DNA from 3 places in the Shewanella sp. 1311 genome. Region 2 is predicted to be linked to each of the others. Evidence: predicted binding sites of a transcription regulator. Region 2 holds the regulator's gene; each other region holds the start of a gene.

The links. The regulator MetJ, encoded in region 2, represses methionine synthesis genes. The targets are predictions, from matches to a motif close to TAGACGTCTAGACGTCTA.
Region 1: metH (methionine synthase) is a predicted target of MetJ. The motif match lies at 3,072-3,089, and genes of this name have one in related genera.
Region 3: metE (5-methyltetrahydropteroyltriglutamate--homocysteine S-methyltransferase) is a predicted target of MetJ. The motif match lies at 2,879-2,896, and genes of this name have one in related genera.

The regions. Positions count from the first base shown of each region.
Region 1 is NZ_CM181686.1:3,673,739-3,684,851, reverse strand. Features, by position in the region: gene AC5YB3_RS16385 (FecCD family ABC transporter permease) at 1-825, opposite strand, end outside; gene AC5YB3_RS16380 (ABC transporter ATP-binding protein) at 794-1,687, opposite strand; cobalamin riboswitch at 1,788-1,953, opposite strand; gene AC5YB3_RS16375 (histidine phosphatase family protein) at 2,157-2,861, opposite strand; gene metH (methionine synthase) at 3,217-6,951, shown strand; gene AC5YB3_RS16365 (hypothetical protein) at 7,873-8,217, opposite strand; gene AC5YB3_RS16360 (hypothetical protein) at 8,458-8,874, opposite strand; gene AC5YB3_RS16355 (hypothetical protein) at 8,861-9,748, opposite strand; gene AC5YB3_RS16350 (IS1595-like element ISSod11 family transposase) at 9,864-10,820, opposite strand.
Region 2 is NZ_CM181686.1:3,262,923-3,274,035, reverse strand. Features, by position in the region: gene AC5YB3_RS14735 (bifunctional aspartate kinase/homoserine dehydrogenase II) at 1-1,454, opposite strand, end outside; gene metB (cystathionine gamma-synthase) at 1,466-2,629, opposite strand; gene metJ (met regulon transcriptional regulator MetJ) at 2,842-3,156, shown strand; gene AC5YB3_RS14720 (sulfite exporter TauE/SafE family protein) at 3,238-3,981, shown strand; gene nrfD (NrfD/PsrC family molybdoenzyme membrane anchor subunit) at 4,088-5,035, opposite strand; gene AC5YB3_RS14710 (4Fe-4S dicluster domain-containing protein) at 5,038-5,604, opposite strand; gene phsA (thiosulfate reductase PhsA) at 5,617-7,899, opposite strand; gene AC5YB3_RS14700 (pentapeptide repeat-containing protein) at 8,342-9,004, opposite strand; gene AC5YB3_RS14695 (SRPBCC family protein) at 9,110-9,589, opposite strand; gene AC5YB3_RS14690 (hypothetical protein) at 9,815-10,243, shown strand; gene AC5YB3_RS14685 (phosphoribosylaminoimidazolesuccinocarboxamide synthase) at 10,230-11,113, shown strand, end outside.
Region 3 is NZ_CM181686.1:1,780,185-1,791,297, reverse strand. Features, by position in the region: gene AC5YB3_RS08125 (hypothetical protein) at 1-383, opposite strand, end outside; gene AC5YB3_RS08120 (HDOD domain-containing protein) at 1,072-1,800, shown strand; gene AC5YB3_RS08115 (LysR family transcriptional regulator) at 1,901-2,806, opposite strand; gene metE (5-methyltetrahydropteroyltriglutamate--homocysteine S-methyltransferase) at 3,007-5,277, shown strand; gene queG (tRNA epoxyqueuosine(34) reductase QueG) at 5,494-6,696, opposite strand; gene AC5YB3_RS08100 (substrate-binding periplasmic protein) at 6,872-7,669, shown strand; gene AC5YB3_RS08095 (tetratricopeptide repeat-containing diguanylate cyclase) at 7,666-9,588, opposite strand; gene AC5YB3_RS08090 (phosphatase PAP2 family protein) at 9,744-10,268, shown strand; gene AC5YB3_RS08085 (DUF3069 domain-containing protein) at 10,305-10,739, shown strand; gene AC5YB3_RS08080 (NAD-dependent malic enzyme) at 10,868-11,113, opposite strand, start outside.

The sequences.
Region 1 (11,113 bases), 410 kb from region 2:
CGCCTGCAACGCCATGATCTGCCGTTTCATGCCTAAAATAATGAACAAACTCGCGCCAATCACCAGTGTTGGCAGCACTAATAAGGACCAACTGGCCTTGGCGAAACTGCCTAAACTCCAAAACAGCACAGAAGCCGTCGCCTGCGGACTGGCGAAATACAACAACAAACTTGTTAACGCGCCAAACATAAAGGAGGTCGCCACGCCTGAGAGCAACATGCGTTCCACTTGGCTATTGAGCCCAAGGCCAGACAAGGCCAGCACTATCAGTACCGACAAACTGGCGCCAATAAAAGCGCCGAAGGGCAAGCTAAACCAAAGCAAACCCGACAAGGCGCCCGAACCACTAAAAATCCCCGAGTTCGCCGCCATACCCGCATTCTCAAAAAATCCAGAGCCAGTGAATAACGTCAACATCACCACAGCGCCAAAGGACGCGCCTGAGCTAATGCCAAACAAATAAGGGTCAGCCAGCGGATTGCGGGTAACGGTTTGCAGCACACTGCCCGCCAAGGACAAACCCGCCCCTGCCACAAAGGCCAGTAAAATACGCGGCAGTCTGAGCTCCATCACGATGCGCTCCGTCATGCCATTGGCTTGAGTGAGGTTGGCCATTTTATTGATAAACACTTGGATAACATCCATAAAACTGATGTTCGCCGCGCCAAAACTCGTGGCGGCAATGGGGGTTATCAAAGTGATTATGCCTAATGCGACCAGCATCAGTTGTTGTCTCGTCAAAGGTGTCACGATACGCCCCAAATGTAAGATGAAATGCTGTTTACTCCCTGAATCATCCGCCCTCGCCTCGCTCAGCCAAAGCATCAGCCATGCTGTGCGTCGAATCATGGTAGCCATAAAAGTAGCTGATTAAGGGCTTTTTATGTTGTGGATGGGTCGACACCTGAGCGCACACGCCGAACACATCGCCAATTCGCGCCTCGGTTAATACCTCAGTTGGCGTGCCCATAGCGCTGACTTCACCGTTATGGATCAACAACAAACTGTCGCACAGGGCGCTGGCTAAATTGAGATCGTGAATAGAGGCAATCACGCTGATGCCAAGGCTACGCACCAATTCGAGGATTTGGATTTGATAACGCACATCGAGGTGGTTGGTTGGCTCGTCGAGGATCAGCAGTTGCGGCTGCTGCACTATGGCACGGGCGATTAAGGCACGCTGCTTTTCACCGCCAGATAAGTGCTCGTACTGTTGATGCATCTTATGACTCAGGCCGACTTTCTCTAAGGCTTTGGCAATGCGCTCGCCATCACAGCTCGAATTGGTATCGAACATGCCCTTATGCGGTGTTAAGCCCATGCTGACCAATTGCTCTGTGGTTAAATCGAAATAGTGCGGCGTGTCTTGCTGCACTACGGCAACGCGGCAGGCAAACGCTTTGGGCGATAAACGCTCAATATCTTGATCAAACAGGGTAATTTTGCCCTGAGTCGGGCGAACAAAGCGATACAAACAGCGTAGCAAGCTAGACTTACCCGCACCGTTAGGCCCAATCAAACCCAACATCTGCCCCGTTGGCAGCGCAAAGTTAATATTGGAAAGAATGGTTTTGCCATCGATACACCAGCTTAACTGGCTGACATCGAGCGCGACCGTCTGGCTCGCTGATGGGCGAGTGTCGCTGTCATTCAAAGCATGGCTCGTTTGGATGGCAGAGAGTTTCACCAAAGTGGTGCTCCTAGCGAGTCCAAACCTGAATTAATAAAGGTTGTGCACATTGTCATCGGCTCCCTCGAGTCACCCGCTCGAGAACTAAGGCTGCACGCAGCGATAACAGAAATAGGCAGGTCTCCTGACTCGTCACTTTTTGTATTAAAAACAATATAAAAAGTTACTCACAGTTGCGGGCACAGTTCGGGCTGACTGACAAGCAGCTCCCCGATTCCCTATTATGTTGAGATTGATTTCAAGCCTTTGCAGTGTACGCTGGCAATCGTTGCCACAGAACACACTCGCACCACTCAAAACTCCCAACACCTATTTCTGTGACGTCATCCGATACGCTATCGCAAGCCTTGCAAGGCCGCGTGCGTCGGGGACGTCAGGAAAAAGCATTATCCTATATTTACCTTAATAGGCAATCGACAATCACGCTGGTAAGACAAGAAAAATCTTCACCTTAGGGCAACGCGGATCACTCGCAGCGCCCGCTCGGCCAATCTAAACGCCAGTAACAAACGCCGTGTTCATCTTGCAGCACATTAATGCTCACCACGGCCGCCACGGGTAAATCGAGTTGACTGTAAAATCCCACCGCCCGTTCAACCCCAAGGGCGCGCGCCATTAAGTGACGGATCACTCCGCCGTGGGTCACGACCCATACTTTGGCAGCCACGCCCGCTCCCGCAGCCAGCTCGGCGTTATCTGAGTCGACGGTCAATCGTTCAAACTCGGCGGCAAGTATCTGGTCAATTGCGCCATTCACCCGCGACTCGAAACTGGCCATAGTCTCCCCATTAGGCGGCGGTGTTTGCCAAGGGTTTTGCCAATAGGCCGCTAAACGTTCGCCCTCTTGCTGATACAGCTCATCGAGTCGACAACCGTCCCAATCGCCAAAGTCGATTTCCTGTAAACCCGACAAAAACTGCGCCTGCAATGGCCTTGACTCAGATACCAGCGCCGCCGTCGAATGCAGCTCGGCGGCAAAGGCTTGGGCAAATTCGGCGCAGCGGCGTGAAGTCGAACTATAAATCGCGCTGCAGGTACTTGCCTGCGCCTCAACAGCAGCCGACATTTGCTGCCAGCCCTTTTCGCTTAAAGGCACATCCACACGGCCGCGTAAAATGGCGCCGCCTTCACACTCGCCGTGGCGTAACAATAACAATCGAACTTGTTTCATCGTATTCCTATGTCTATCACTCATGGCACATTTTGTTGAAAGCCCACATTAGACCCGTCGTCCTATATACTCAATTACGCCCTAGCCCAACAACTAGCTCTACAACTAGTCCTAAAAAAAGAGCCGTTAAACTGGGTGAAAAGTGGTGATAGGACTCAATTGTCGTCAGTCAATTTTGACCTTGCCCTGACAATCATAAGTCGCGTATTATGGACGTCTATACGTTTAAATGTCCAAAAACATTTTATAAAAACAAGTATCCAAAAACAAATGTCGATAGACCAGAATAAAATGCACTTTGCATAACAAGGGTCGATGCTTGGACTTAACTTAGCTGTATTTAAGGTAATTATTTATGACGATACCCTCTACCAAAGCCGGCCAGATATTGGCAGACATTCGTAAACAGCTTGCTGAGCGCATTCTAATCTTAGACGGTGCCATGGGCACTATGATCCAAGGCTACAAGCTGGAAGAAGAGGACTATCGCGGCGAACGCTTTAAAGATTGGCACACAGATGTCAAAGGTAACAACGACCTCTTGGTCTTGTCGCAACCCCACATCATCAAACAAATTCACACCGACTACTTAAACGCCGGTGCCGACATCATTGAAACCAACACCTTTAATGCTACGACTATCGCCATGGCCGACTACGACATGCAGTCGCTGTCCGCCGAAATTAACTTAGTCGGCGCGCGCCTCGCCCGTGAAGCCTGTGATGAAGTGTTTGCTGCAACAGGCATTCCGCGCTACGTCGCCGGTGTGTTAGGCCCCACTAACCGTACGTGTTCGATTAGCCCTGATGTGAACGACCCAGGCTATCGTAACGTCAGCTTCGATGAGTTAGTCAGCGCTTACCGAGAATCCACTAAGGCGCTGATTGAAGGCGGCGCAGATATCATTATGGTCGAGACCATATTCGATACCTTAAATGCCAAAGCCGCACTGTTTGCGATTGAATCGGTATTTGATGACTTATTTGGTCAGCATTCTAAAGACAGATTGCCAATCATGATTTCGGGTACCATTACCGATGCCTCAGGTCGTACCCTTACGGGTCAAACCACCGAAGCTTTTTATAATTCCCTGCGCCATATCAAGCCCTTATCTATCGGCCTTAACTGTGCACTTGGGCCAAAAGAGCTGCGCCCGTACGTCGAAGAATTATCCCGTATCGCCGAATGTTATGTGTCGGCGCATCCAAATGCAGGCCTGCCGAACGAGTTTGGCGGTTACGATGAAACCCCAGAGGACATGGCGAACGTGATTGAAGATTGGGCGCGCGAAGGCATGCTCAATATTATCGGTGGTTGCTGTGGTAGTACGCCTGAACATATCCGCGTTATTCGCGAAGCGGTCGACAGACATAACCCGCGCGTGTTGCCCGATATTCCCGTAGCCTGCCGCCTTGCCGGTTTGGAACCACTGACTATCGACGCCCAATCCCTGTTCGTTAACGTGGGTGAGCGCACCAACGTCACAGGCTCGGCTAAGTTTTTAAAGTTGATCAAAGAAGGCAAGTTTGAGCAAGCGCTCGATGTCGCCCGCGAGCAGGTCGAAAGCGGCGCGCAAATCATCGACATCAACATGGACGAAGGCATGCTCGATGGCGCCGAGATCATGCACAAGTTTTTGAACTTGATTGCCTCTGAGCCTGACATCAGCCGCGTACCTATTATGATCGACTCCTCTAAGTGGGAAGTGATCGAAGCTGGCCTCAAATGTATTCAAGGCAAGGGCATAGTTAACTCTATTTCCCTCAAAGAAGGCGAAGCCAAGTTTATTGAGCAAGCCACCTTAGTGAAACGCTACGGCGCGGCCGCCATTATCATGGCATTCGACGAGCAAGGTCAGGCCGACACTAAGGCGCGTAAAATCGAAATTTGTACCCGCGCCTATCGGGTATTGGTCGATAAGGTCGGCTTTCCGCCCGAAGACATCATTTTCGACCCGAACATTTTCGCCATCGCCACAGGGATTGATGAACACGACAACTATGCCGTCGATTTTATTGATGCCATTAAAGCGATTAAAGCCACCCTGCCCCACGCGATGATTTCGGGCGGTGTGTCGAACGTGTCGTTCTCGTTCCGCGGTAACAACCCAGTGCGCGAGGCAATTCACGCGGTGTTCCTGTACCACGCCATCAAAGTCGGCATGGACATGGGCATAGTCAACGCGGGTCAGTTAGCCATTTACGACGATATCGATCCTGAACTTAAAGTACGGGTCGAAAACGTAGTGCTTAACTTGCCCTGCCCAGTTGAAGGCTCAAGCAATACCGAGCAGCTACTTGAAATCGCAGAGAAATTCCGCGGTGATGGCGCACAGGTGGGTAAGAAAGAAGATTTAGAATGGCGCAGCTGGCCAGTGAGCCAACGCTTATCCCATGCGCTCGTGAAAGGTATTACCGAATTTATCGATGAAGATACCGAAGCCGCCCGCCAAGAAGCGAAACGTCCGCTGGATGTGATTGAAGGCGCCTTGATGGACGGCATGAACGTGGTCGGCGACTTGTTCGGCTCAGGCAAGATGTTCCTGCCACAGGTGGTGAAATCGGCGCGGGTGATGAAAAAAGCCGTGGCTTACTTAAACCCCTATATCGAGCTGGAAAAGGTTGAAGGCCAATCTAACGGCAAGATCTTGATGGTGACGGTAAAAGGCGACGTGCACGATATCGGCAAAAATATCGTCGGCGTGGTGCTCGCCTGTAACGGTTTTGAGGTATTCGATTTAGGTGTGATGGTGTCGGTGGAGCGAATTCTCGACGCCGTGAAAGAACACAATATCGATATCATCGGCATGTCGGGCCTCATCACGCCGAGTCTGGACGAGATGGTGCATAACGTGAAAACCTTCCACCGCGAAGGCTTAACCATTCCGGCGATTATCGGCGGCGCCACTTGCTCAAAAATCCACACAGCGGTGAAGATTGCGCCCCATTATCCCCATGGCGCCATTTATATCGCCGATGCGTCCCGCGCCGTGCCTATGGTGAGTAAACTCATCAACAACGAAACACGCCAAGCGACCATAGACGAAACCTATGCCGAATACGACGACATGCGTACTAAGCGTTTATCCCAAGCCAAGCGCAAAGAGATAGTGTCACTCGAAGCGGCCCGTGAAAACCGCTGCCAACACGATTGGGCCAATTACACCCCGTTCACGCCAAACGTGCTCGGTCGCCAAGTGTTTGATAATTATCCGTTAGAAGATTTAGTCGAGCGTATCGACTGGACACCGTTTTTCCGCTCGTGGGAACTGCATGGCCATTACCCTGAAATCCTCACCGATAAAGTGGTCGGCGTCGAGGCGCAAAAGCTGTTCGCCGATGGTCAGGCCATGCTCAAACAAATCATCGAAGAAAAGTGGCTCACGGCGAAAGCGGTTATCGGCTTATTCCCTGCCAATACAGTCAATTACGACGATATCGAGCTCTACACAGATGAGTCGCGCACCACAGTCGAAATGACCACACATCACCTGCGGATGCAGCTTGAGCGTGTCGGTAACGACAACTTCTGTCTATCTGACTTTGTTGCGCCAAAAGACTCAGGCGTCGCCGATTACATGGGCGGCTTTGCGGTGACCACAGGCCACGGCATCGACGAACATGTGGCACGTTTTGAAGCCAACCACGACGACTACAACGCCATCATGCTCAAATGCTTAGCCGACCGTTTGGCCGAAGCCTTTGCCGAGCGGATGCACGAACGCGTGCGTAAAGAGTTTTGGGGTTATGCGGCCGACGAGCAGTTAAGCAACGAAGCCTTAATCCGCGAGAAATACAAAGGCATACGCCCCGCACCGGGCTACCCAGCTTGCCCAGACCACACCGAAAAAGGCTTGTTATGGGACTTGCTCAAGCCCGATGAAACTATCGACTTGAACATCACCGAAAGCTACGCCATGTTCCCCACAGCAGCAGTATCAGGCTGGTATTTTGCCCACCCGAAATCACGCTACTTTGGTGTGAGTAACATAGGCCGCGATCAAGTGGAAGATTATGCCAAGCGTAAAGGGATGACTGTAGCTGAGACGGAGAAGTGGCTGGCGCCAGTGTTAGATTATGATCCCGAGTAATCATTGGTACTCGTTAATGCCCAAGTTTCACTTGGGAAATTAGACAAAATGTGGAATTAAGGGGCTGAGTCAAGTCATCACCCCTTAATTTTTTGGTTTTAATTTTTAAATTTAAAATCAAAATCAAAATCAAAGTCGTGGAATTCCATTCCACACCAGGGCAAGAAGGGGATCAACAGCAATCCCCCTCTTGCATCTCCCCTTGCCGCCCCTAACGAAGTTACATGCATTAGTTACCTGTCTCATACTCCAATAAAAATCGCCTAACGGCTCAGATGGCACATCCATGTGCCCCCGAGCCTGCGCCATCATCCATGATGCCGCCACGGCATTTTTATCTGCGTATTTCGACAACTTCGCCGGGGATCGGTGAACTTCTCTGATATTAGAATTCACTTTTCGCATTGAAAGAGTTATGCCAACTCCACACGCCTTATTGTCCTCAACTTACCAATTTATATAGTAGACTCAAGCTTATTATTGATACTTTTATAAACTAAATATAAGTGTATCAACTCAACCAAAGCGAAATTAACTATTACGACGGTGAAATATTGTAGATCACCCATAGACCATAAGTTAAATAAAAAGAAAACTTCTAGATATCGAAACTTAGACCACCTAAAGTAATTTGACGGATAATCTTTACCTATAAGCATAGGTAACACTTTAAAATTAAAAGTGACTGCAATAGCAATATATACACAAAGCATGCTAAGTAACGAAAATAATAACTTGAAGCTAAAAATATTCATCTGCATAAAAATCGATTCAGACTTAAATTCAACTATCAAATCAACTGCAAGGCCGATAACAAGTGTCAAAGCAAGCACTATGCTCGTACCAAAAAAACTAATTTTTTCATGCAATTTCCTAAAGATAAAAATTGTGAAATCCCATTCAACACAATGATAAAAAGAGTTAACGAGGGGTATTTAAATGTGACTGAAGTTGATTAATTCGCTCTGGGATCAAATCCATTTTATTGTCGGTGTTTAAGTCATCACAGTTTTCAGCAACAACCCGTTCTACACCAGTTTTATCAGTAAAATAGAGTTTTTCGCAGTCGCATCTCAGTTTGGCGATAATCAGTTTTTCCACTTTAGCTTGGCGAACCTCGGCAACCCAACAGGAATCAGCACAACCGCAGGAGTGATAAATCAACTCCTCGTCAGGGACATGCCAATCAAGCTGATATTCGCCAGCTACCGCATTGCCCAAAAATGCCACAAGAGCAAAGAATACGAATAATAGATATCGAATCAATTTTTAATCATCCAAGGCTCAAAAATCAGCCATCTATCAAACCAGAACCCAGATAATAATATCTGCCATATTTCTTTTATTTTATGGTTTGATAGAAAGGCGCATCTTCAAGGCTTATCTGGGTTCTGCGAGGGCGCGGCATACAAACCTCCTTGTTTAATGTTTAACTCAAGCATAACAGGATATTAACTACCGCGCCATTAACGATGGACGTCCATTTTCACAATTTTCACATCCTTGTTAACCCTCGTCTATCATAGTGTGCGCCGCGCTGCCAACGAAGAAAAAAACACCAGAAGCTAACGTAAAGAGAACAAGCTGCATATTTACTAAAAAACTAGAGGTGCCACCATCAATAAGAATTAATGCCAATACAATTAGGCTAGGAACTAAGCCCAAAACTAAAATAAAAGAAAGTAAAACAACTACTCTTTGCCAATTCGACTTTTTGTGTATCACAGACCCTGATACCAACTTTACGATTACTTGACCAAACAAAATTGATGCAGCGAAGCTCCAGTCAGCGGCTTGAAAAAATGTTGAGAAGTCAGACTTATATATTTTAATAATACCTATTACTAGAAAAGGTAGGAAAATAAACAAGTATTCCGACAAAAGTATTAGCCAAGCATCTTGATTTGATTTACTCGTTGTCATACATCATCTCTTGTTGAATATCCATCACTTCAACTTTGTTATGAACGAACTTAACTTCGAACTTCGTGTCGATTAAATTATCTTTTTTATCAAAATATGCTGTAGTAACTAGATCACATAGAAGTCCATCTCCAGGAGCTACAATTTCAACTCTAGAATGAAATTTATTGAGCCAGTCTTCATGAGTGATACGAGCAGAAATAGTAGATTTATTACGTAAAAAATCCCACATTGACTTTCCAATGAAATCAGCTTTTTTTATTACTAATATTTCAGTTTTAGTATTTTTCTCAACTTTCTCGATAAGAATTGCATCTACATCATCTTTGGTTAGATGAAAATTCTTATTAATGATTTTCGACTCGCCGCGAGAATTTAAATAAACTTGATCAACATCGTTCAACTCTATCGTTGATTGTGACAATTCAGTGTAACCTTTTAGCAAGCGGTAACGATCTAGTGAAAAGACATTAGGAAACTCTTCTACTTCAAACTTCAAAGCAGCAGTAGCAATTTCTTTTTCTAGGTCAGCTAAAATATCTAACGATTCTATAGTATTTTTATCGGAGATAAAGGATATAACTAAGTCAGTGCAATAATTTAAGAAGTTGGTTAATTTCCATTTCTGAGCTTCCGTTACATCACCTTCAATTTCTGGACATAGCCATGATTTAATTGAGCCTTCATTGATATCTGAAAGTAAGAAACTTGACTTAGTTTCAGCAGAAACAGAACTCAGGAGGCATGAATGAAACTCTTCAACTGAAGAAATCAAATGACTCATAGAGTTGAAAACACGCTGAGGATTACGAGAATTCTTCTCAAAATCAATTTTGATGCAGAGATCGCTCTCTTTACGCCGTAAATTGGACATGTACATACTCTTTAAATACAAATTGTTACGAGTTTTACATCATTATCAAGTAATGGATTAGTTGAATATTCATAAGGGCTATCCACTTAGCACAACCAACCACTATATATTGTGGTTATCGATTTTTAATTGATTGGTACGTTATTGGCTTAGAGCGCACAGCTTGTTCAAGCAACCTGTAGAATAATAATCCCCGTGAATCTGAATTTCTTCTGTTGAAGCGAAATGTAAACTCGTCTAAATAATAATCAAGTTGCTTAGCCTTTACCGCGCCTTGATACGTACCTAAAAGCCATCTTTTACATAATGATGAGACTCGATGTACCCCAGCCATTGTTTCATGTGCAGGTACAGATGAACCTAAATGCACTATCCGATTATGCTTATATCCTTTTTTGTCTATTTGTTTGTATGCTTGAGAACCATCACTACAAATTGTGCTATCAGGTTCTATTACATCTTGAATGAATTGATGGATATGTTCTTTAGTTGCACTTTCTACTTGCCTTAAACGTATTCGCCCAAATCCAGAGGGTGATAGCAGCTCAACAGCCACCAAAACTACAGCTTTACGTTTACCCTGTTGATTTTTAATAGATGATTTTGGAATGACACCACCTATTAATGTTTCGTCAACTTCTACGATGCCGGACAGTTTATCTCTTTCAGGATCAACCATGGCATATCTTAACTTGTGCATTAAAGACCAAGCTGTTTGATAACTCCCAAGACCTAATAGCCTTTGGACTCCAAGAGCGCTGACCCCATTCTTTTGATTTGTAAAAAACCAAACAGCTGCAAACCAACTTTTCATGGGGGTTCTTGTTTTGTCAAAAAGTGTACTTGATGTTACTGAACATTGAGAACGGCAAGCATGACATTTTAACTTGCCATTACTTAACTGATAAGGTGATTGATGGCTCGAACAGCTTGGACAAATGAATCCGTTTGGCCAACGAAGTGCATAAAGGTAGCTGGTGCAAGATTGTTCATCATGAAACCAATCAACAAATTCGTCCCAATTTGTAGGGTAATCGACGCCAGCTTTTAATAGATACGATGAAGTTTTCATTACTACATATTGACACTGGTGGTGCTAAATGGATAGCCCTTATATTCATACAGTATCGCAGAGTTGATTAACCCTGGCTAAGGGGCTTACAACTCATTACTACTAAACTTAAACGCAACAGCCATAACCAAAAAATAAATCAGACCAACCAAGATAAAACAAGAACATAATCCACTTTCAGTTAGCATTCAAGTAACACAAAGTCACTGAGCAGTTCAAAGCTGGCAATGTATGGTTCCCAATAAAAGTTAAAATATGCATAATTTTTACTAATTAACAATTGAAAAACAACG
Region 2 (11,113 bases):
AAGGCTTTACTCGAACTGACTAAACCGACTAACTCAACGCTGGCTTCGAGTTCATGATCCAGTGATGGCGACACCGACTTAAATAAATCGACCCAAGCCTCACCTATGTTGCCCACGCCGAGCAGTAAGACGCCAATGCGTTTACGCGGCCCAGCGCAGCGGCGGTGTACCTTTTGGGTTAACAGATTCACCTGCGACTGGGGCACCAGCGTCACTAAACTTAAGTCACCACTAAACAAAGGTTTAGCATCACGACTTAATAAACGAGCAAAACTGCGGCGATAATGTTCTGCATCGGCACTGACTAACGCCACTAGGCCGAGATCTGTGTTGATCTGTTGTTCGCTGATCCCTAATGCTTGTGCCTCGGCATCGAGCAATCTTTGCACTTGTTTTTGATTTTCAGCGGTATAGGCAAGCTCAACCCTTTGATGGGCAGAGGTCCAATGGGCCAATGGCGTTAAACCCGCGGCAATCAATAAATCTAATAAACGAGTTAACTCTCCCGTAAGCTTAAAGCCGAACAGCACAACAGCATTGAGGTTAGTCACCACAGGTGCGCTCGCCGACGAACTATGGGGCGCAATCAAGGTAAAGTCGGTGTGTGATGCATAACTTGAGCGCACCGCTAAACTCACTTCGGTATTAAACAAAGGCTGCAAAGTGCGCGAATGCAATACTGGCGAGCCTAAACGCGCTAAGCGGTCAGCTTCGGCAAGTGACATGCTTTTGAGTAATTTAGCATCGTTGATCTTATTCGGGTCAGCGTTGAACACCCCTTCCACATCGGTCCAAATGGTCACGCGCTCAATATCGGCAAGGCTGGCAATCAAGCTGGCACTAAAATCTGAACCATTACGACCAAGTAATAAAGTATCGCCGCGCTCGTTAGCGCAGATAAATCCTGTGATCACTAGTCGTTCATTGGGATGTGCGGCCAATAGCGCTTGTACTTTAGCGCGGGATTCTTGCACCCGAATTTGCGGCACGGCGGCTTCATCGGCCACTAAAATTGAACAGGCATCCACATGGCTTGCCGCCACACCAGATTCGCGCAGCAGCGCCGCCATCAGGCGCGCCGACCAACGCTCGCCAAAGCTCACCACATGGTTAACTTGGTATTCGTTACGTTCGTCGAGGGACAATAAACTGATGAGTTGCGCCTGATCTGTCGCCAAACGCTCGCGCAGATCGCGGGCTTGTTCGTTCGACAATAACTGCTCTACCAACCCTTGTTGGTAGCTGGTCAGCACTTGTAATTCTTCTTGCCACAGCTGACCCGCATCACGCAGCGCTAATAATTTATACAGGAAATTCGTGCTCTTACCCGCCGCAGAGACCACCACAAGGTCATCGCTATGACCGTGGGTTAACAGGATATGGGCGACTCGACGATAACAATCGGCATCCGCTAAACTGGAGCCACCAAATTTATGTAAGTGACAACGTGCCATCTATTATTCCTCTACTGACAAGCCGCAACGGCGGCTAATCCTGCTTGAATATCTGCAACTAAATCGGCGGCATCTTCAATACCCACCGATAAACGCAATAGGGTGTCTTTAATGCCTGCCTCAAAACGCGCCTGCGGCTCCATGGCTCTGTGGGTCATAGTGGCGGGCACGGCCACTAAACTTTCGACGCCACCTAAACTTTCCGCCACGCTAAATAAGCTAAGTGCACCTAAAAAGGCCACGACTTCGGCCTCGCCGCCCTTGAGCTCAAAACTCAGCATAGCGCCAAAGCCTTTTTGTTGCTTGGCTGCAATGGTGTGACCAGGGTGATCCGCAAGACCAGGGTAATAAACTTTGCTCACCACAGGGCTTTGCGTCAATACCTCAACAATGCGCTGGGCATTGGCTTGATGTTCACGAATTCGCACCGCTAAGGTGCGTAGGCCGCGCAGGGTTAAGTAACTATCAAATGCCGATCCCGTTAAGCCTAGAGTGTTCGACCACCAATGTAAGCTTTCGCCGATTTGTGCATCTTTAGCAACCACAGCGCCGCCAACCACATCGCTGTGACCATTGATGTATTTAGTGGTGGAGTGGATAACGATATCCGCGCCTAATAATAGGGGTTGTTGCAATATCGGCGATAAAAAAGTGTTATCGACCACCACCAGCGCGCCGACCTCATGGCTCGCCTTGGCAATGGCTTCGATATCCACCACACGCAATAGCGGGTTAGACGGGGTTTCGAGCCACACCATCTTAGGATGTTGCCCGATAGCGGCGGCTAACGCTTGGCTGTCGTTTTGATCGACCACAATCAACTTAAACTGGCCTTTCTTCGCCAAGTTAGTAAATAAACGGTAAGAACCGCCGTAACAATCATGGGGCACCACCAACAGGTCATCAGGGCCGAGCAATGTGGTCACTAGGGTGATGGCCGCCATGCCAGTGCATGTCACTATGCCAGTGGCGCCCTTTTCTAATTGGGCTAATGCTTCACCTAAAATGCAGCGCGTTGGGTTGCCTGAACGACTGTAATCGAATTCGCGGGGATTTTTATGACCATCGAAGGCGTAATTAGTCGACAAATAAATCGGTGGCACAACTGCACCATATTGAGTATCGCTTTCGATACCCTGACGCACTGCCAGTGTGGCTAATTGACGCTCTGCCATGGGTGGACTCCTAAATTCGGTAGACTGATAGAGATGTCTGGACGTCTAAATGTACCTAAGCCCAAGGCCATCGTCAATAGGCGTGAAGACGTTTAGACGTCTGAACATAAAGAAATCTGTTTGCAATCACAAAGAAATAGTAGCAATAATTTGACTGTTCTTTGTAAGGGTTTAAAATCTGCCCCGAATTTAGCGTTATAACAGGTGAGTCAATGACTGAATGGAATGGGGAATACATCAGCCCCTATGCTGAACATGGCAAGAAGAATGAACAAGTAAAGAAAATTACTGTGTCTATTCCGCTCAAAGTGCTTAAGGTCCTTACGGACGAACGTACGCGTCGTCAGGTCAATAATTTGCGTCACGCCACCAACAGCGAGCTGTTGTGTGAGGCATTTTTGCACGCCTACACTGGCCAGCCATTGCCTAACGATGAAGATCTGTCAAAAGATAGCCCAGACAGCATTCCCGCCGAAGCCAAGTTGCTGATGGACGAGATGGGGATCGAGTGGGAAGACATGGAATAGCGACTTGTCGCTTTCAAAGTCATATCACAGTGCTCATCAATAGGGATCGTTAACGATCCCTTTTTGTTTATATGGAATCCTATGTTTTCTCTAATAGATCCACAGACACTCGCCTTAGCCTCGCTGGTCGTGTTTCTTGGCGCCTTAACCCAGAGCCTGATTGGGTTTGGCCTAGCGGTTGTCGCCAGTCCTTTGCTGTATATCGTCGATCCGCAGCTCGTACCTGCGCCTGTTATTGCTATGGGTTTCTCCATCGCCCTGCTGACCTTAGTGCGTGAGCGTGGTCATTTAGAATTCAATGGCTTGCAATATGCACTTATAGGTCGCGTGCCCGGCGGTTTTATCGGCGCGAGTCTGTTGCTGTTTGCACCTCAGCCCATACTCGGGTTATCCATCGCCGCCATTGTAGCGGTCGCGGTGATCCTTAGCCTGTATAAATTCAGCCTACCCGTGAATAAGAAAACCCTCTTCGGCGCGGGTGTCGTCTCGGGGATTTTCGGTAATATTGCTGCTATTGGTGGTCCGCCGATGGCGATTCTATTGTCAGGCAAAGACGCTTCGCAGTTTCGCGCCGCCCTGTCGGCCTTCTTCATTTTTAGCTCCACCATAGCTATGGTCATTCTGGCGATCACTGGTTTATTAGAATTGAAGCACCTGTGGCTGTCGTTACTATTGCTGCCTTCAGTACTTTTAGGGTATTTAGTCGCGGGGCGATTGGTAGGCCGTGTCGATAAAGAGAAGACAAAAATGGCGACCTTAGTCCTGTGCAGTATCAGCGCCTTAGTGCTAACGGTGAAGTCGGTTATCGAACTCTTACCCCAATAAGCGTCCTGCTTGTACTGGCAAACCTTCTCAAAATTCAAACAATAAAAAAGCACTGACATTGTCAGTGCTTTTTCTTTATCTATCAATATGTAAAGTCAACTTACACTCAGCTTAAATAGCTTTGCCCTGCATACACAATAAAGTGTCTTAGCGCGAGCACGCCGGTTAAACTCGCGCAGGCCACCATGATCATCGCGCCCTTAGTGTGGCGAGTTGCTGCGGGTAACAACATGAACAGCAATGGAATACCAAAACCAATCCCGACGACGCCAATCCAGAACACGCTTGCCCATAGCCCAGAGGTTAACGACGCTAAAGCCGCAGCCGCTGCGCCGCCCTTGAAGTACAAGGCGCAGAACAACATGAACAGGAACAGGATTTCAATCGCCATCACAGGCAATTCTAACCCGTGCATCTTAGCCAAAGTCTTATCATGGCTATCGGTCTTAAACAGCAAGAGTGCCAGTACCGCATTTGCCGCAGCGCCCGCCGATAAACCCGACACTAAAAACAGCGCAGGCAGTACCGCAGTGTTGAGCATAGGGTAAGCATTCATCGCCGAAATTAAGAAGCCAGTGTAAGCCCCTACACCAATGGCAAGGACAAACAACAATACTTCAATCAGCTTTCGAAATGGCATAAGTAACTTAGCGATGGGCGTTAAGAAACCCAAACCCCATTTTGGTAAATCATCCCGCAGCACAATAATGGCGTACGCAAAGGCTAAGGGAGAATACGCCAGTAGCGCCAGCACTCCAATGGCCATCACGGACTGGAAGTTATAGTGAATTAAGATCAGCCAGAAGTGGAAGGGTTTGGTTAAATCAAACACTAAGCAAGCTAGACCTAAGCTAATCGCCACAGGCCCAATAATGGCTGCCGCCTTAAGAATGCTGCTTTCAGCTCCCGCGCTGAGTTCCTTATTCGCCCAGCGTAAACCAATGCCAATCAATAAACTGCCCGCGGATAACCCCGCCATAAACAGGTAAACGGCAATGACCCAGTGCCAAGTGATAGGATCATATTGCGCCATGTCGCCCCAAGTATTGTTCATAATCAAATCCCCCCTCTTTTGGTAGGAACGCGATATACCCTAGGTTTAGTGCCTAAATGGGTTTTATCTTGGTATGTGATTTTAGTGTTGAGCATGATGGCCACGTCACTCTGCGGATCATTGGCATCACCAAACACTAAGGCATCGGTTGGACACACAGTCACACAAGCAGGCTCTTCGCCCCGCGCTAAACGACTGTCTTTACAGAAGTTACACTTATCCGCCGCCTTGGTTTCTGGGTTCATAAAGCGCACTTTGTAGGGGCACGCTGCCACACAGTACATACAGCCGACACACTTCTCGGTATGGATAGAGATAATGCCGTCTTCACCCACATAGGCTGCGCCCGTTGGGCATACCTTAACGCAGGGCGCATCTTCACATTGCTGGCAAGATACCCTGTGATATTTGAAATGCAGATTGGGCATCTCACCAAAGGGGCCTTCCACACGCACTTGCAGACGAGTAACGCCTTCGGGTACGCCATTTTCACTGCGACACGCCACGTTACAGGCTTGGCAGCCGATGCACTTATTCTCGTCGTGCACCATTACATATCGTTTATTCATTTAAGCCTCCGATTAGCGCTTTACCAGCGTGACGCCCGTGGTGTGCACAGTCATGCCACACACAGGAGCCGTCACGTGCGGCAGTAAGTTACCGCAGTGGACACCTTTGCCCGTTGCTCTGACCAACTCTTTGTTTTTAGAACCAAAGCCCATGTAAGCAAACACAGTATCTTGGCGAATGCCCGGCGTGACTAAGGCATGGCCTTCTTCTGTGCCAACACTGCTGGTGAGGCGGATTGGGTCGCCATTACTGATCCCTAATTTGCCCGCAGTAACAGGGTGAACCCACACAGCGTTATCCGACATAAGGTTAGCGAGCATAGGCACATTGTGGGTGGCGCCATTGGTGTGCACCGCCACTTTGCCTTGGATAAAGTACAGCTCATCTGCTTTTTTAAGATGCACTTCGCGGAACTTGATCCCCCCACGGCCCGGTGCCATGGCTTCCACTTTCGCGGAAGTGAGTTCAATCTTGCCACTCGGGGTTTTAAAGGTGAGTGCACTGGCGTAAGTGCCGTCGTCATCCATTGGCCGTGCGCCTGGATAGGCTTGAGTGAAATCATTCACCATCTTGGCTTCGCGCAGCATGAGCGGTTTACCAAAACTCACAAAACCTTCGTCTTTGATACGGCGCAGCAGGTCAGTGTCGCGGTTCACCTGCAGCATTTGTAGGGTTTCCATGTTTTCCCATGGATAGAACTCGCCAAGGCCCATAGCCACACCCACATCCTTAAAGATCTGCCAAGAAGGCTTAGTATCACCTAAGGTTTCAACCACACGTTGGCGCACATAATAGGCGGGATTTTTACCGGATTTATCAGCAATTTCTTCATCACGTTCAAGATAAGTCGATTCAGGTAAAATCACGTCCGCATAGGCGGCGGTTTCGCTGATATACACATCACACACGGCGATAAAGTCGAGCTTTTTCATCGCTTCAACAACGCGTGCTCTGTCTGTCATGGTTTGCATTGGGTTAGTGCGTGACATCACCCAGCCGTGTAACTGGTAAGGCACAGCGCTTAAGGTAGCATCGAGAATGGTTTGGTAGACGCCGCCCGATGTCCACATCATGGCGTACTGTTCTTCCACTTGATCGATTCGTTTCGCTGCTGGTTTTGGCATGTCTTTCACGCCGGGTTTGGCCAATACGGGCGCAACCGCTTCACCGGCAAGCTTGTTGTAATCACTGGGTTTCTGGCCGATATAAATCCCGCCCTTACGCTCAATATTACCAATCAAGACGTTGGCGGCGTACAGGGCGCGGCGCATCTCAAACTCTTCGGTGGTAAAGGTGGCTCTGTGACCAAAATCGACCACGGCATGGGGCGCTTTAGCGGCATATTCGTGGGCGATGCGGCGAATGTCTTTGGCAGGTACATCGGAAATGGTTTCGGCCCATTCAGGGGTATAAGCTTTCACTTCGGCGGCAAAGGCTTCGAAGCCTTCCACATAGCGCGCGACGAATGCCTTGTCGTAAAGATTATCTTCAATCAATACATGGCATAACGCCAAGGCGACGGCCACGTCGGTTCCGGGGCGAATGGCATACCATTCATCGGCTTTATCGGCCACGACGGAGAATCTTGGCTCGAAGACCACCAGCTTGGCACCTTTGTCCATTTGCGCCGCCATCATGCCGCGGGTTTCGGACATATTGATGCCTTCGTACAGGTTATGGCCGAAGTTAATGATGTATTTAGAGTTACTTAAATCTCGTTTGACCTTAGTGCCAAAAATAGCCTTAGCGGCAATTTCATAACCACCAGGGCAAGTCGAAGCGTGGGTAAAGATATTGGGACTGCCAAAGGCGGTCGCGAGGTGAAACAAATGCTTTTCTTGTGAGCCCGATTTTGACGAGAATGCCACGGCTTCTGGGCCATGTTCTTTTTTGATTTTATTTAGATTTTCGGCGATAAGTTGATAAGCCTCATCCCAACTGATCTCGGCCCATTTGCCTTCGCCACGTTCGCCAACCCGCTTTAACGGTTTAACGATACGCTGTGGATCGTACAGTAAGCTATGGCCTGCGCCGCCACGGGCACACACTTTACCGCCAAAGGACTTAGCGGCCTTGTTGCCACTAATGAAGACGTTTTTGCCCTCAATCACCCGCGCCGAAATCGGACAACGGGTTGAACACATTTCGCAAATACTGGCAATTTCCTTGCCCATGCCCTTTAGCTGCTTATTCTCTAATGCCGCTAAGCTGCCCGGCAGCAGACTGGCTAACGCACACGTGGCGCTGCTCGCTCCCGCTCCCTTTAAAAAGGTTCGCCTATTAAGCTCAATCATGGTTACCTCCATCACGCTCATCCCACCCGTCAGTCGCCATTTGTGGCGCCATCGAGCAGAGGTTTGCTCACTGATTTGATTACTTTTTTAGTTATAAAAGCGTAAAAACAGCGCCGCCATATCTTCAAAATACCAGCATCCGCTGAATACACTGCTCATCCACAAAGATTGTTATCCCGAAAGAGGTAGGCGGATATTGTGGTAAACCACATGGGGAAGCTCGGTGTGATCTATCGCAACTAAAACCTAAGACTGACGTTGAAATACGTGAATAAGATCAATAGGCTTATTGGGAACGGGCTTTACATCGACGGAGAAGACAGAAAAAAGCCGCCAGTTTGGACACTGGCGACTTAGAAGAAAACTGACATTTTAGTCAATTGCGATAACCCGAGCAGGATAAGAACATCGCACTAGCGGGCGCAAACTGATTACAATCGCATTAATCCATTAACTCTATATCAAGGCAGTTGAGCAGGCGAATCGCTTCGTCGCGGCTAAACTTAGCCCCTTTGATTTTATTGTTAAAAATGTCGATATCGTAATTTGAGGCCTCGCTGAAATCCGCCTCCAATAATTGAGTTCGGCCAAACAGACTATGACTAAAATCCGTGTAGGTGAAATTGGCTTGGTTGAAACTGCCCTCGCGAAAATCCACATCGTGGGCCTTACACTCTTCGATGATGATTTCATCGAGGGACAAGCCTAAAAATGAGCAGTCATTTAAGATACATTGCTTAAAGGAAAAAGGCGCGGCAAAGGATAAACGCGACCATGCGGCGCGGGTCCAATCGATACCGACTAACTTACACTCTTCAAACTCGACCCCGCTGAACTGGCACTGGGGCACTTTCACTAAGCTCAAGTTGCAGCGTACAAAGCGACAATCGATAAACTTACATTTACGAAAAACGCTCTCGCTAAAATGACAGTCTTGAAAGCAGCAATCCTCGAACTCGATGCCCTGTAGCTCTTGGGCTAATTCCGACAAACCATTGAACTGTTTTGATAAAAAACTATTGCCCTGCAAAACTGCGCTTTGCGCGAGTTGCGATGGCGCAAGCACCGATTGTTTAAGCACAGGCACTTCTTTCTGTGACGACATAACACCTCTAATCCTGCCCAATCCCCAACAATATGATAATGCAGGGCAATTGGGCTAGGTACGACCTAATGTTGACTCTCTGATACGAGGCTTGAGACTCACCGGCTAAATGTTCGCGACGAGTTCCTCAAGCTGATCGGTCGCCTTAGACCAACCCTGATGAAACCCCATATCCTCATGATTCTGCCTATCTTCGCTATTCCAATGCAGCACCCGCGCAGTGTACTTGGTCTTACCGTCCACAGGTTCAAAGGTGATGGTTGCTGTCATAAAGGCCTTGTCGGACGGCACCCATGCCTCGGTAAAGGCATCGGTAAATACGATACGCTCATTCTCAACCACCTCGAGATACACGCCGCGATTCGGGAAATCTTGCCCCTCAGGGCTGCGCATCACGATCACGTTAGTGCCACCAGCACGCACATCTAAGGTCGCACTAGCCACAGTCCACGGCCTTGGCGTAAACCAAATTTTGAGAAGCTCAGGCTCGGTCCACGCGCGGAACAGTTTTTCCGGCGGCGCGTCGATAATCCGCTCTAATATCAATTCTCTGTCACTATCTAGATGTGGATGACTTGTGCTCATATTCCCTCCATTGGATATTTAGCTTGATGGTCTTGTGGGCTGCAACTGTGTCATAAGCTCGCACATCAGCAAGCTAAAATACAGCCTTTCAATATCCGATTTTTGTATCAAACATGGCACCCATCGTTTCGCTTTAGCACGTTATTGCGAGGCAAATCCTTACGGCCGCTAGACTCGCTGCGAAGTACTATGTAAAGAGCAATACCAAGAGCGATACAAAGAACAATGCAAATAGCCGTGGTAAATTTCGTCAATAAAGGTAAAATGTCGCCACTTTTTCGCGGCAGTCTAGCACAAGGTTCTCTCGGATTAATGGTTAGCATTTTCGAGCAAAATGGCACGGGCCCAGCCCGCTTTAACAGACCACTTTCACTGTGGTGCCAACCTTGCCCTGCGTTTGTTCCATCCATTGCATTATCTTCACCCAACACAATTCAAACACCGCCCGAAAATACCACTTTTGTTGTTCAAGATTTAACATCAACCCCCGCAAACTGGCCGAACGCTTTACGCCCTAAGCCACGCGCGAATAATAAAGCGGTTGCAATAAATCTGGCTGTTGCTAACGCCATAGTCCATCTGCAAACCGACACTTATAAAAACCTTATCCCTACACTCTCTATCCTAAGGAATACTCGTCATGAGTCTTGCTGATTCCGTACTTGCCATCAATAACGATTTGCCAATCCGCACCGACAGCCCAGTCCACAGCGGCAAGGTTCGCAGCGTTTACTGGCTAACCGACGCCGACAGCCGCCGTTTAATTACCACTAAAGGTTATAACGTCCCCGAAGATACTCCGCTCGCCATCATGGTGATCAGCGACCGTATCTCGGCCTTCGACTGTATCTTCCACGGTGAAGGCGGCCTCAAAGGCATTCCCGGTAAAGGCGCAGCATTAAACGCGATATCTAACCATTGGTTTAAACTGTTCGCCGAAAACGGCCTAGCCGACAGCCATATTTTGGATATCCCGCACCCGTTCGTATGGATAGTCCAAAAAGCTCGCCCTATTAAAGTCGAAGCTATTTGCCGCCAGTACATCACAGGCTCAATGTGGCGCGCTTACTCAAAAGGCGAGCGAGTATTCTGTGGCATCACACTGCCAGAAGGCTTAGAAAAAGATCAAAAGCTACCTGAGCTGTTAATCACCCCATCGACTAAGGGCATTTTAACTGGCATCCCAGGCGTGCCCGCCCAAGATGACGTGAACATCAGCCGCAGCGACATCGAAGCCAATTACCAAGCCTTTGGCTTTGAAAAGCTTGCAGATATCGACCTGTATGAGAAGCTGTTAAAAGATGGCTTTAAAGTGATTTCAAAAGCACTGGCCGACATTGACCAAGTGTTTGTCGACACTAAATTTGAGTTCGGCTATGTCACCGACAAAGACGGCAATTCAAAACTGATTTACATGGATGAAGTCGGCACCCCAGATTCATCACGTATTTGGGACGGCGCCGCCTACCGCGATGGCAAGATTTTAGAAAACTCTAAAGAGGGTTTCCGCCAGTTCTTGCTGAA
Region 3 (11,113 bases), 1.5 Mb from region 2:
ATATCTTGATAGTTTTCTTTATTTTTAACTTCGTCATCGACTGATTTCTTTTCAAGTGAATCAATGTTTTTTACTAAGGTTTCGATTCCTTTGAAGTAATTGCTCGGGTCACTTTCTGTTAAAATAGCATTGGGTAATGCCAATATTGCCTTGTTATAATTCTCTTTCTCGTTTTTGATGTTTGTTAATAGTGATTCATAATCATATTCACTTTTCTTATGATTAGATAAACGATCATTTATAGATATTAACAAGTTATCAATATCAAACTTTTGTTCGATTTGGTTTACTGTTTGGTTTTCAGTTGCTGTTATCAACTCTAAGGCGTACGAGTTACTTGCACACAAGCACAACAAAGCAATGGTAAATTTACTGTATCTCACGTTTCTCTCCGATATTTTATCTGAAACAGTCAAAACTGCTTACTATTTCCGTGCTTTGAGCAAAAAACTCTACGTTTTGACCATGATACTTAAGTTGATTTTTCTTTTCAAATGGATTGTTTGTTTGCTAATTTCAAACGAAGACATTTCCACTTTGATATCAGTTTGAGGCTGAATTGTACCCCCTTTGATTGTGTCACCTTATATTGGCAAGATTCACGAGGTCTTGATACTAAATGATGGCCATGACAGAAGAAGTGCAGCTAAAACTGTGACATCTGGCTGATGAGTAGTAATGAGCCAAAAAGTCTACTATATAGCGGGAATGCTATGCTTCAATACTTATGTTGAACTGGCAATGTAATGGAAGGCATATTGCAATGAAATGCGAATAGGAATTGTTGAGTGTGGCTCACCCGCGTTGAAGAAATAGAGATAAATCATTAGACGGGATTGTTCGCGACTACTAAAGAATGGAAATGTTAAAATTGTTTTAAAACATGTGATTATAACTCCATATCCTGCACTTTATTTGCTTCGCCATTTGACGTTACATATAAGGTAGTCATTTTTTTATTATTTTCGTTAGGCTATTGTGCGACTTAGTACTGAAATTCTTTAAATTTTGGGTATGATGTGAAGAGTAACCGAATCATCTTATTGCTAATAAACAGGTGCAAAGTGTCTTATGACAGATCTTGAGCAACAGGTTTTTACTCAAGTTAGAGCTATCATAGCGAATGAAGAGCAAGTGATTGGCCGCCGAGGGATTTTAATTCCACTCAAAAAAGCGATCCTCGCTGAAGGCGACATTCGTAACGTGATCGACATTATCTCGAGCGATCCCGCATTAGCGGCGCACATGTTAATGCGCAGTAATTCCGCACAGGCATCTGGGGTGATTAACCCTAAGACGCGCTCTTTGAAAGAAGCTTTGGTCCGCTTAGGTCAAGTTAATATTTATCGCTACGCCTTTACGTTCTATTTAAAAGAACGCCTCGATGAACTACCACAGCCCTATAAAAAGTTGGTCCAAGGTTATTGGAAGCTGACTGAAGATATTGCAACTGATGCGGTGGATAGTTTAGCGGAGATGGAAGGTGTGGAGGTTGATGCTGACGAAGTACAAACCTTAGCTCTGTTCAGTGTGTTCGGGCAAATTATCGCACTTACGGCCTTTGCCTATTTAAATGCTAATGCCGAACAGTCATTTCCTTTAAGTGTGATTAAGTCATTGATTGATAATCAACAACAGACCTTAACCATCGAAGCGTTCGAGGCGTTAGATCTCGATCAGGATCTGCGTCAAGAATTTATGATCGCCCATAATTTGCGTCAGACCCGTAATCCTAATTCATCAGGGTTGATACTGCGCCGTGTCTTGTCTATGCGTGGATTGTTGATGAATCCGCTGTAATTTTGAGATTCGCTAAACAGCTGCTTGATCCTATGAAATAATCATACAATTCAATAAGAAAGCCTGCATCAGCAGGCTTTTTTGTTAGGTTTCACCTGTGTTAATTTGTCTTCTGCTGGCGGGATAAACCTTCACTCGCCACCAGTTGTAACCAATTTTGGATCAATGTTGAGTTACCACTATGGCGGCGATAGGCGCCAAATAGAGGCCGTTTTAAGCCTTCTTGTCCTAGCTTTACCGTAGTAAGGCTTAAGCCGTGACCTTCATTTATCGACCAGTTCGGCAGGGCAGCGATACCATCTTTGCAGGCGATACGTTGCAATAACATCATGGTCAAATCACAGGTTTTTTGCTCACCCGCTTCTATGCCCGCAGGTTCTAAAAAGTGGCGATAAATGTCTAAACGCGTCAGCGGTACGGGATAGCTAATTATCGGTAAACGCGCTAATTGCTTAGGGCTGACATAGGCTTCTTTTGCTAGAGGATGATCTTTAGCAACCACTAACTTCACTTCAAAATCAAACAAATGCTGATAAGCGAGTGAATGCCCAGGTACAGGATCTGAGGTCAGCACTATATCCAGTTCACCCATTTCCAAGGCATTGAGCGAGTCGAACAAGTGACGGCTCGACAGATCTAACTCCGCTTGGGGATAGTCTTGTCTAAATTGCTCCATCACAGGCATTAACCAGCGAAAACAGCTGTGGCACTCAATGCCGACACGCAACTGATTGGTTTCGGTTTCAAGGCCATTCTTAAGATCTGTCTCGGTTTCTAACACCTTAGGCAAAATCTCTTCCGCGAGATGAAGCAGGCGTGCACCTTCTTGGGTGAATGACAGCGGCTTACTCTTACGCACAAAAATAGGCGAGTTAATCCTTTGCTCCAACTCCTTAATTTGGTGGGAGAGTGCGGATTGAGTGACAAAACGTTTTTTGGCTGCGCCCGCCAAACTGCCACTTTCCTTCAGGGCCATTAAGGTTCGCAGATGTCTTAGTTCGATCATGTTCACTCCAGGTGAAATTCGCTCATGTTGTGCTTGAAATCAATTCGGTTGCTGGAATAGAGACTAACACAATAAACTTCTAGACGTCCAGACGCCCATTGTTGTTTATCAAGGCGGAAATGTTGAAAAGTGCCAAGAGAACACAATCTGGTGGGTGCAAGTGCCGAATTTGGCTTATCTCAAATAAAGGAAGATAGGGTATGCAATTAAATAGTCTTGGGTTTCCCCGCATCGGGCGTCGTCGTGAATTGAAATTTGCCTTAGAAAAATACTGGCGTGGTGAGATCACTCAAGCTGAACTGCGTGAAGTGGCGAGCGAACTGCGCCGTACCCATTGGCAGTGGCAAACCGCAGCGGGCATTGAGCAAGTGCCCGTGGGGGATTTTGCCTTTTACGATCAAGTACTGACCCTAAGTGCGACCTTAAATGCCATTCCTGATCGCCACCGCGGCGAAGGCGCTATCGATCTCGATACTCTATTCCGTGTTGCCCGCGGCAGAGCGCCAACGGGCCAAGATGCGCCAGCTTCTGAAATGACCAAGTATTTTAATACTAACTATCATTATCTGGTGCCTGAGCTGACGCAAAACCAAGAGTTTTCGATTGCTTACGAGCAGTTTTTTGATGAAGTCAGCGAAGCGCAAGCGCTAGGCTATAAAGCCAAACCTGTTCTACTCGGCCCAGTCAGTTACTTATACCTTGCTAAAACCGTCGGCCAAGAGTTCGATAAGTTAAGTTTATTACCGAATTTATTAACGGCTTATGCTGACATTCTGGCGCGTTTCGCCGCCCAAGGTGTGGAATGGGTACAGTTAGATGAGCCTGTGCTGGCATTAGAATTAGACCTGCATTGGCAAGCGGCGATGACTCAGACTTATCAAGCATTAAGCACTGCTAACGTTAAGGTTCTCTTAGCGAGTTATTATGGCGGTATTACGCATCATCAAGCCCTCGTATCTGCCTTGCCTGTTGCTGGTTTGCACTTAGATTTAGTTACAGCGCCAGAACAACTGGCTGTGTTTGCAAATGCGTTGCGCAGTGAGCAAATTTTGTCGGCGGGTGTGGTCAATGGCCGTAATGTGTGGGCGGCAGAAATCGATTTGATTGCCGAGCGTATTGGCGCTGTGGCGCGTGATTTAGGCGATCGTTTGTGGATTGGCACATCATGTTCATTGCTGCACAGCCCAGTCGATTTAGATGTTGAAGCCAAACTATTACCTGTGCTGCGCAAGCAGTTGGCCTTTGCTAAGCAGAAACTGTTGGAATTGAGCAAAATTCGCCAATTATTGTTGGCGCCTAGCTCGGATGAAGCACAGAAAATCAGTGCTTTTTGTATCGCTCGTCGCCAAGCCAAAGCGCAGGCTGCAGATAAACAAGTGATTGATCGCGTTGCCGCATTAACTGCTGCGGATTATGAGCGGGCAAATGATTTCAGTGTGCGCCAAAGCGTGCAGCAGCAAAAATACCATTTACCTCTGTTACCCACCACGACCATAGGTTCGTTCCCACAAACACCGGCAATCCGCGGACTACGCAGCCGCTGGCGCAAGGGTGAGCTTAACGATGCTCAGTATAATGAGCAGTTACAGCAAGTGACCCGCGATACTATCGATCGCCAACTCAAACTGGGTATCGACGTACTTGTGCACGGTGAAGCCGAACGTAACGACATGGTGGAGTACTTTGGCGAGCAGTTAGCCGGCGTTGGTTTTAGTAAAAATGGCTGGGTACAAAGCTATGGCTCACGTTGTGTTAAGCCACCCTTGATTTACGGCGATGTGAGTCGTCCAAAAGCCATGACGGTCGATTGGGCTGAGTTTGCCCAGAGTCTCACCGACAAGCCCGTAAAAGGCATGTTGACGGGGCCAGTGACGATTTTGCATTGGTCATTTGCCCGTGAAGATATCAGCCGCGAAGCTATTGCGACACAACTGGCGCTGGCTATTCGTGATGAAGTGGTCGATTTACAAAATGCGGGGATTGGCATTATTCAAATCGATGAACCTGCCTTCCGTGAAGGTCTGCCATTGAAGCAAAGTGAGTGGCAAACCTATTTAGATTGGGCGGTGAATGCCTTTAAACTCAGCGCTGCTGGCGTGACTGATGAGACTCAAATCCACACTCACATGTGTTACAGCGAGTTTAACGACACGATTGGCGCGATTGCTGCCATGGATGCCGATGTGATCACTATCGAGACTTCGCGTTCACGGATGGAGTTACTCAACGCCTTTGAAGATTTTGAATATCCAAATGAAATTGGCCCCGGTGTATATGACATCCACTCACCAAACACCCCAAGTGTGGAGGCCATGGTGCACTTAATCGAGAAAGCCGCGCAGAAAGTACCTGTGCGTCAACTGTGGGTCAACCCAGATTGTGGCCTAAAAACCCGTACTTGGGATGAAGTCGAACCTGCATTGAAAAACATGGTCGATGCTACCCGCGAACTGCGTCGCCGCCTTGGCTAATATTTATGCTTGAGTGAGAGTTTTAAACTGAGCTTAATGAGTAAAAAGACAACGGATGCCTATGCATCCGTTGTCTTTTATCACTTGCGAATAAGGCAAACTCGAAGGTCGATTGGTAATGTTTAATATCAAGGTTCAATTGGCGTGCTGAGCAAATAACGACTCTAGCTTTATGATGATGAATCAGTGGCATCGGTATTGATTGGCGAGGACATCTTAAGCATCTCGAGGTAAACCCTTTTCAACAATACGCACCATGCGTTCGGTTTTGCGGCGCGCTTTTTGTTGCTCAGTTGCAGCGGTGTCGGCAAGGCGCGATTGCTGAGCATTGAGCGCCCATTCGATATGTTCACGCACTATCTCATCGATATCTTCGTTGTCATTGCGAGCGTTAAGCGCGGCAATAATGCTTGGGCTTGCGGGGGCGTTACCCAGCGCGACTGCGATATTACGTAGCCAGCGTTTATGGCCAATTCGGCGAATGGCGCTGCCTTCGGTTTGCTTTAGAAATTCGGCCTCGCTCCAAGCAAAAAGACTGAGAAGGTCAGGCTGCTTTAACTGCGGGCGAATATGGAAGTCGGTTTCGGCAGTGAGCGGCGCTTGGCGATTGATGGGGCACACGAGCTGACAATCATCGCAGCCATAGATGCGATTGCCCATGAGTGGCCTAAATTCTTCAGGAATGGCGCCTTGCAGCTCGATGGTGAGATAGGAAATACAGCGTCTGCCATCAACCACATAGGGTTCTACGATTGCACCTGTTGGGCAGGAGGTGATGCAGGCGACGCAACTGTTGCAGCCTTCTTGAATGGGAATATCCACAGGCAGAGGCAAATTGATCAGCAGCTCACCTAAAAAGAACCAACTACCCGCCTCATGGTTGAGTATGAGTGAGTGCTTACCTGTCCAGCCGATACCGGCTTTTTCGGCTAATGGGCGCTCGAGCACGGGCGCTGAGTCGACGAAGGGACGGAAATCGGCGGCATCGAAACCGAGAGCAACTAACTCTGCACTGATTTGATCCCCCAGTTTTTTAAGCCGAGCGCGGATCAACTTGTGATAGTCGCGGCCCCCTGCATAACGGGAGATATAACCTAAGTTGGGATCCGTGAGATTAGTGGCAAAGCCTGCTTCGGGTGGTAAATAGTCCATCCGTACGGATATCACTCGCACTGTGCCCGGATGCAATTCTTGCGGTCGAGCGCGCATCATCCCGTGGGTGGCCATATACGCCATTTCGCCATGAAATCCTTTGTCTAGCCATGCTTGGAGTTTGGCTTCCTCGGCCGTTAAATTTGTATCGCAAATGCCAACTTGTGCAAATCCGAGTGCTTTTCCCCACGTTTTTATTTGCAACGCGAGCCGCGACAGTGTGCTGGCATAGGATTGGTTGGGGATTTGATTGGCTAAAGTCGACATGGATTCATTGCAGTGAGGCTCTTGGCTAGGTGGCAATATGATAGCAAGTTTTCACTTGTTACGGACGAGTTTGCTCAGTGAGCGTGAATGAGAGGCTATTTTCTTTGGGCATATGTTTATTTGCAGCAGGGATTGAGTCTATGATTAGGTTTAATGTTTCCCGTTTGGTATCCGTATGCTGAGTGCGTTTCCCCTTAGGGCGTGTTTTCTTGCGATGAGCTTACTAGGCCTGATGCCTAATCTTGTTTTTGCGGCGCCTGATAAGTTGAAATTGGTGACCGAAGCTTGGCCTCCCATGAGTTACGAGCAAGATGGCGTTCCCCAAGGTTTTGCGGTGGACTTAGTCAATATCTTGCAATCGAGACTGGGCCAGAGTGAAAAAATTGATGTGTTACCTTGGGCACGGGCGTATTCGATTGCTAATACTTTGGCGAATGTCTTACTTTTTGCGACGTCTATTAATGACGAGCGTGAAGATCATTTCGATTTTATCGGCCCGATTGCAACCAGCAAAATTGCTTTGTATGCGAGGGCGGCAGATCCCATTGCACTCGATCAACTTGCCGAACTTCAATCTAAAGATATTGTGGGGGTTTATCGAGAATCTGCAGGGGCGCAGCTGTTACAACAAGCGGGCGTGGATAATTTGCTGGTGGCGAGTTTTCCGCAGCAATCGGCGAAGCAATTACTGTTCTCTCGAATTCGTTTCTGGTGCCAAGCGGATCTTGCGGTAAAGCAGATACTCGAAGAAGTGGGCGCGAGTGAGGCCGATATACGCCAAGTGTATGTAGTATCTGAGATTAATCTGTATTTAGCCTTTTCTAAAGGGACGTCGGCGGCCACGGTCACGAGTTGGCAAACTGAGCTTGAGAAAATGAAAGACTCAGGGGAGTTTAGTCGTTTATATCAGACATGGTTTGGTGCTCTGCCACCGCCCTTACAGCATCAAGTGTTTTGGCATAAAGCTGTTTAACTCTCGCACGTAGCCTCATTTTTGGCAGCTTTAACACAATTCCTTCCCGCATTTTTAGCCTCATAAAGGGCATCGTCGGCACGTTTCAGTAGGCTGGCAAAGTCTCTGTCTTGATAAGTATTTTCAGTATTTGGTTGCGGCGCTAAGGTTGCGACTCCTGCGCTAACGGTCAATTTGAGTTCAGCGGGTAAATCCTCTGCACCTAGGCGGCTAATATGAGCTTGCAACTGATGGGCAAGTTCACAAGCACGTTCAGCATCCGTGTTGGGTAAGAGAATTAAAAACTCTTCACCACCGATACGGCCAATAAGATCTTTATTACCTGTTAGGGCTTTACCTGCGCTTGCGATCGTCAGTAAGGCGCGATCGCCCAGTTCATGGCCGAAGTTATCGTTAATTTTCTTGAAGTGGTCCGCATCAAAGATTATCACCGAAAAAGGGCTTTGTTGTTTTAAGGCTTGCTGAAAATACTGCGCGGCTTGGGCATAAATATGCCGACGATTAGGGAGTTTGGTGAGGTAATCTGTGAGGGCGATGACCTGCAGTTGGCGATTTCTCTGTACTTGTTTATACGCAAATATCGACACTATTGTCAGGATAAAGCCCGTCAATAATAAAATAATGTGTTGTAATGATTTATTCTTCTCGAGTAGCGCGAGTTCTTGTTCTTTAAGGTTTTGGTTTTCAATCAAACGTTGATTTTCAGATTCAATCCTAGTGGTATCAAACTTCACTTTTAATTCTGTGGTTTGATGTGAGAAGGAGTTGTCGTCGATCTTTTTGGTGAGGGCGACAAATTCCTGCAATGCGCCATAGGCCGCAGGTAAATTATTCATGGCCGCATAGACGTCACTTTTTAGCTGTAATAGTTGAGTGAGTCCCCGATCATTTTGCAGGGTTCGAAAGGCTTTTTCCCCTTGTTCGAGTTCGGTAAGCGCTTCTTTATAACGTGCTTGCTGAAACTTGATATTGCCCATAAAGAGCTTCATAAAGCTATAAGCGGCATGATCTTTTTCGTTAATCACAGCTGCGGCTTCAGTTAAATATTTTTCCGCTTCATTAAGACGATGGAGTTTGATTAAGCTAAAGGCAATATCCGTCGCCATAGTGGCGGCCACTTTTTCCAGCTGATGTTCCTTAAAGTATTGGTAGCTTAGCAAGAAGTGATCAATAGCTTGTTGATGTTCACCTAGTTCATCTAAGGCCAGGCCTATCTCTGAGGTGACATTCATTGCCTGTTCTTGGTTATTGTTCTTTAAATAAACTGCTTTAAGTTTAGTGTAATAACGGATCGCACTTTGGGGATCGCCATAACGTCTAAAGCTGGTGGCCATATCGGCAAGATTGATGTTAGCCCAGCCGGTTAAATTCAGTGACTCGTAGAGATCTTGTGCAGTTATCAGATCGTCTAATGCCGCAGAAAAATCGCCAATATAGGAATACAGAGCGCCGCGAAGGCTGCGTGAGTCGGCAATGAGTTTAAGATCCTCATGCTCATAGGCACGCTTAACGCTGAGGTTATAGCCTTCCATTGCGCTATCTACATCACCATTTAACTGCAAAAACCAAGAATGACAAAGCATGAGGTCGGTGATGAAATGCGCGGAAGCCGTTGGTGGAATAAGGGTGAGTGTTTGACTCGTATTCTTAACTGCCTGTGCTATGTCTGTATCCGTTTCGGCACTTTGATCCCAGCATTTTAGTAGCTGTAGCTTTTCATTGCGGAGTACATCGTCGGTTGCAATCAGTTTGCTTAATAATGCTAGATTGCTTTCGATTTCTTCACGGGTCATGGGTTCACCGCTTTCAAATCTCTCAAATATTTTATCAACCTGAGTCTGTTCTTCTGCCATAGCGAGACTGAGCGGCAGTAAGAGCAGCAACAAGGTACATGATAAGTATCGGAATGGACGTAGCAAAAAAGGTTTCCTGTTCGCATTAAAATCAATAGCTAATAATGAGCTTAGCATAACTTGTTTGTTCATTTTGAATATAGATGTATCGCAATTTTGCATTCGGCTAGTGATCAAGGTATAAACTTCGCCTTGAAAATTATTCTAAAAAGGAATCACCCTTGAAAAAATTACTTTGTGCTGCCCTACTTATGATAAGCAGCAATAGTTGGGCGGGTTCAGATTTAGAAACCTCGGGCGATGTATTGCATTTATTGCTCCCCGCAACGGCAATGGGCGCGACGTTATTTTATGAAGACGGTTACGACGGTAGTTGGCAGTTAATTCAGGCGGCAGTATCGAGTCGATTAATTGTTGAAGGCCTAAAATATGGCGTGAGTAAAGACAGACCCGACGGTAGTGGCGATGATTCGTTCCCATCGGGTCATACCTCTGACAGCTTTATGGCGGCGACGTTTATTCAGCAACGTTATGGCTGGCAGTATGGTTTACCCGCCTATGTCGCGGCATCGTATGTTGGCTATACCCGAGTGGCGAGCGATCAACATTACCTAGAAGACGTGTTAGCGGGTGCTGCAATTGGCGCACTAGCGGGTTGGTATTTTACTCAGCCATATGAAGGAATTACTGTCACACCGATAGCAGGTAACGGCGTTTATGGTTTATATGTGAGTGGTCAGTTTTAAGTCTATTTTTTGAATGAATGTTAATCGAGATTTTTTATGAGTGAATTATCAGCTGTTTACCGTGAAACTGCCGAGCAGATTTCTTACAATGTTGCGAATAAAGTGCTGCCAATGGCAAAACTTCCGGATGGATTATTGGCTGCATATCAAAGCCTGTGCGCTGAACTGTTGGAAGACAGAGAGGGCAAATTTAGCCAAGCTTGGGCATCTTTGCCTGCTAGCGCGCGTAATCTTATGGAGCAAGCCGCATTCCACGGTTTTTATATTGCGAATGCTTGGTTGCAGTTGAGCCGTGTTGCCCAAGAGATTTCTGAGCAGGCTGATACAGATGGTGAAATCCAAGAGCAAGAATATAACGGTATCTTCACCCGTTTAGCCGATGAGTCGCTCAAAGAAAGTCTACGCAAATTGAAAAAAGCACGTACCGATCGCTCTATGCTCAATAGCTTTAAACAGGTGATGGCGCCTTAGTTTTTATTGAAATAAGCGCTGAGTCTGAAAATCAAAAAGCCCGTCACTTTGCAGTGACGGGCTTTTTGCTGGCACAAACCCTTAGCTAAAGCTGCGTTGCCACGACTTAAGTCGCGGCAACGTTATGCTTAGAACGAAGTGCGTTTGTAGCGGCGATATTCTGGACTCCAGAAATTGCCTTCAATTGATTGTTGTAAGATTTCATCGCTCATTGGCAGCGTTAAACCTTGTTCAACTGCGACTTTACCTACGGCGAAAGCAATGTGCTTGCTGACCGCGTGGATATCTTCCAGTTTCGGCAATAATGGGCCGCTACCGTCGATTGCCAGTGGCGAGCATTCTGCAAGTGCGCGGCTTGAGGCCATTAACATGGC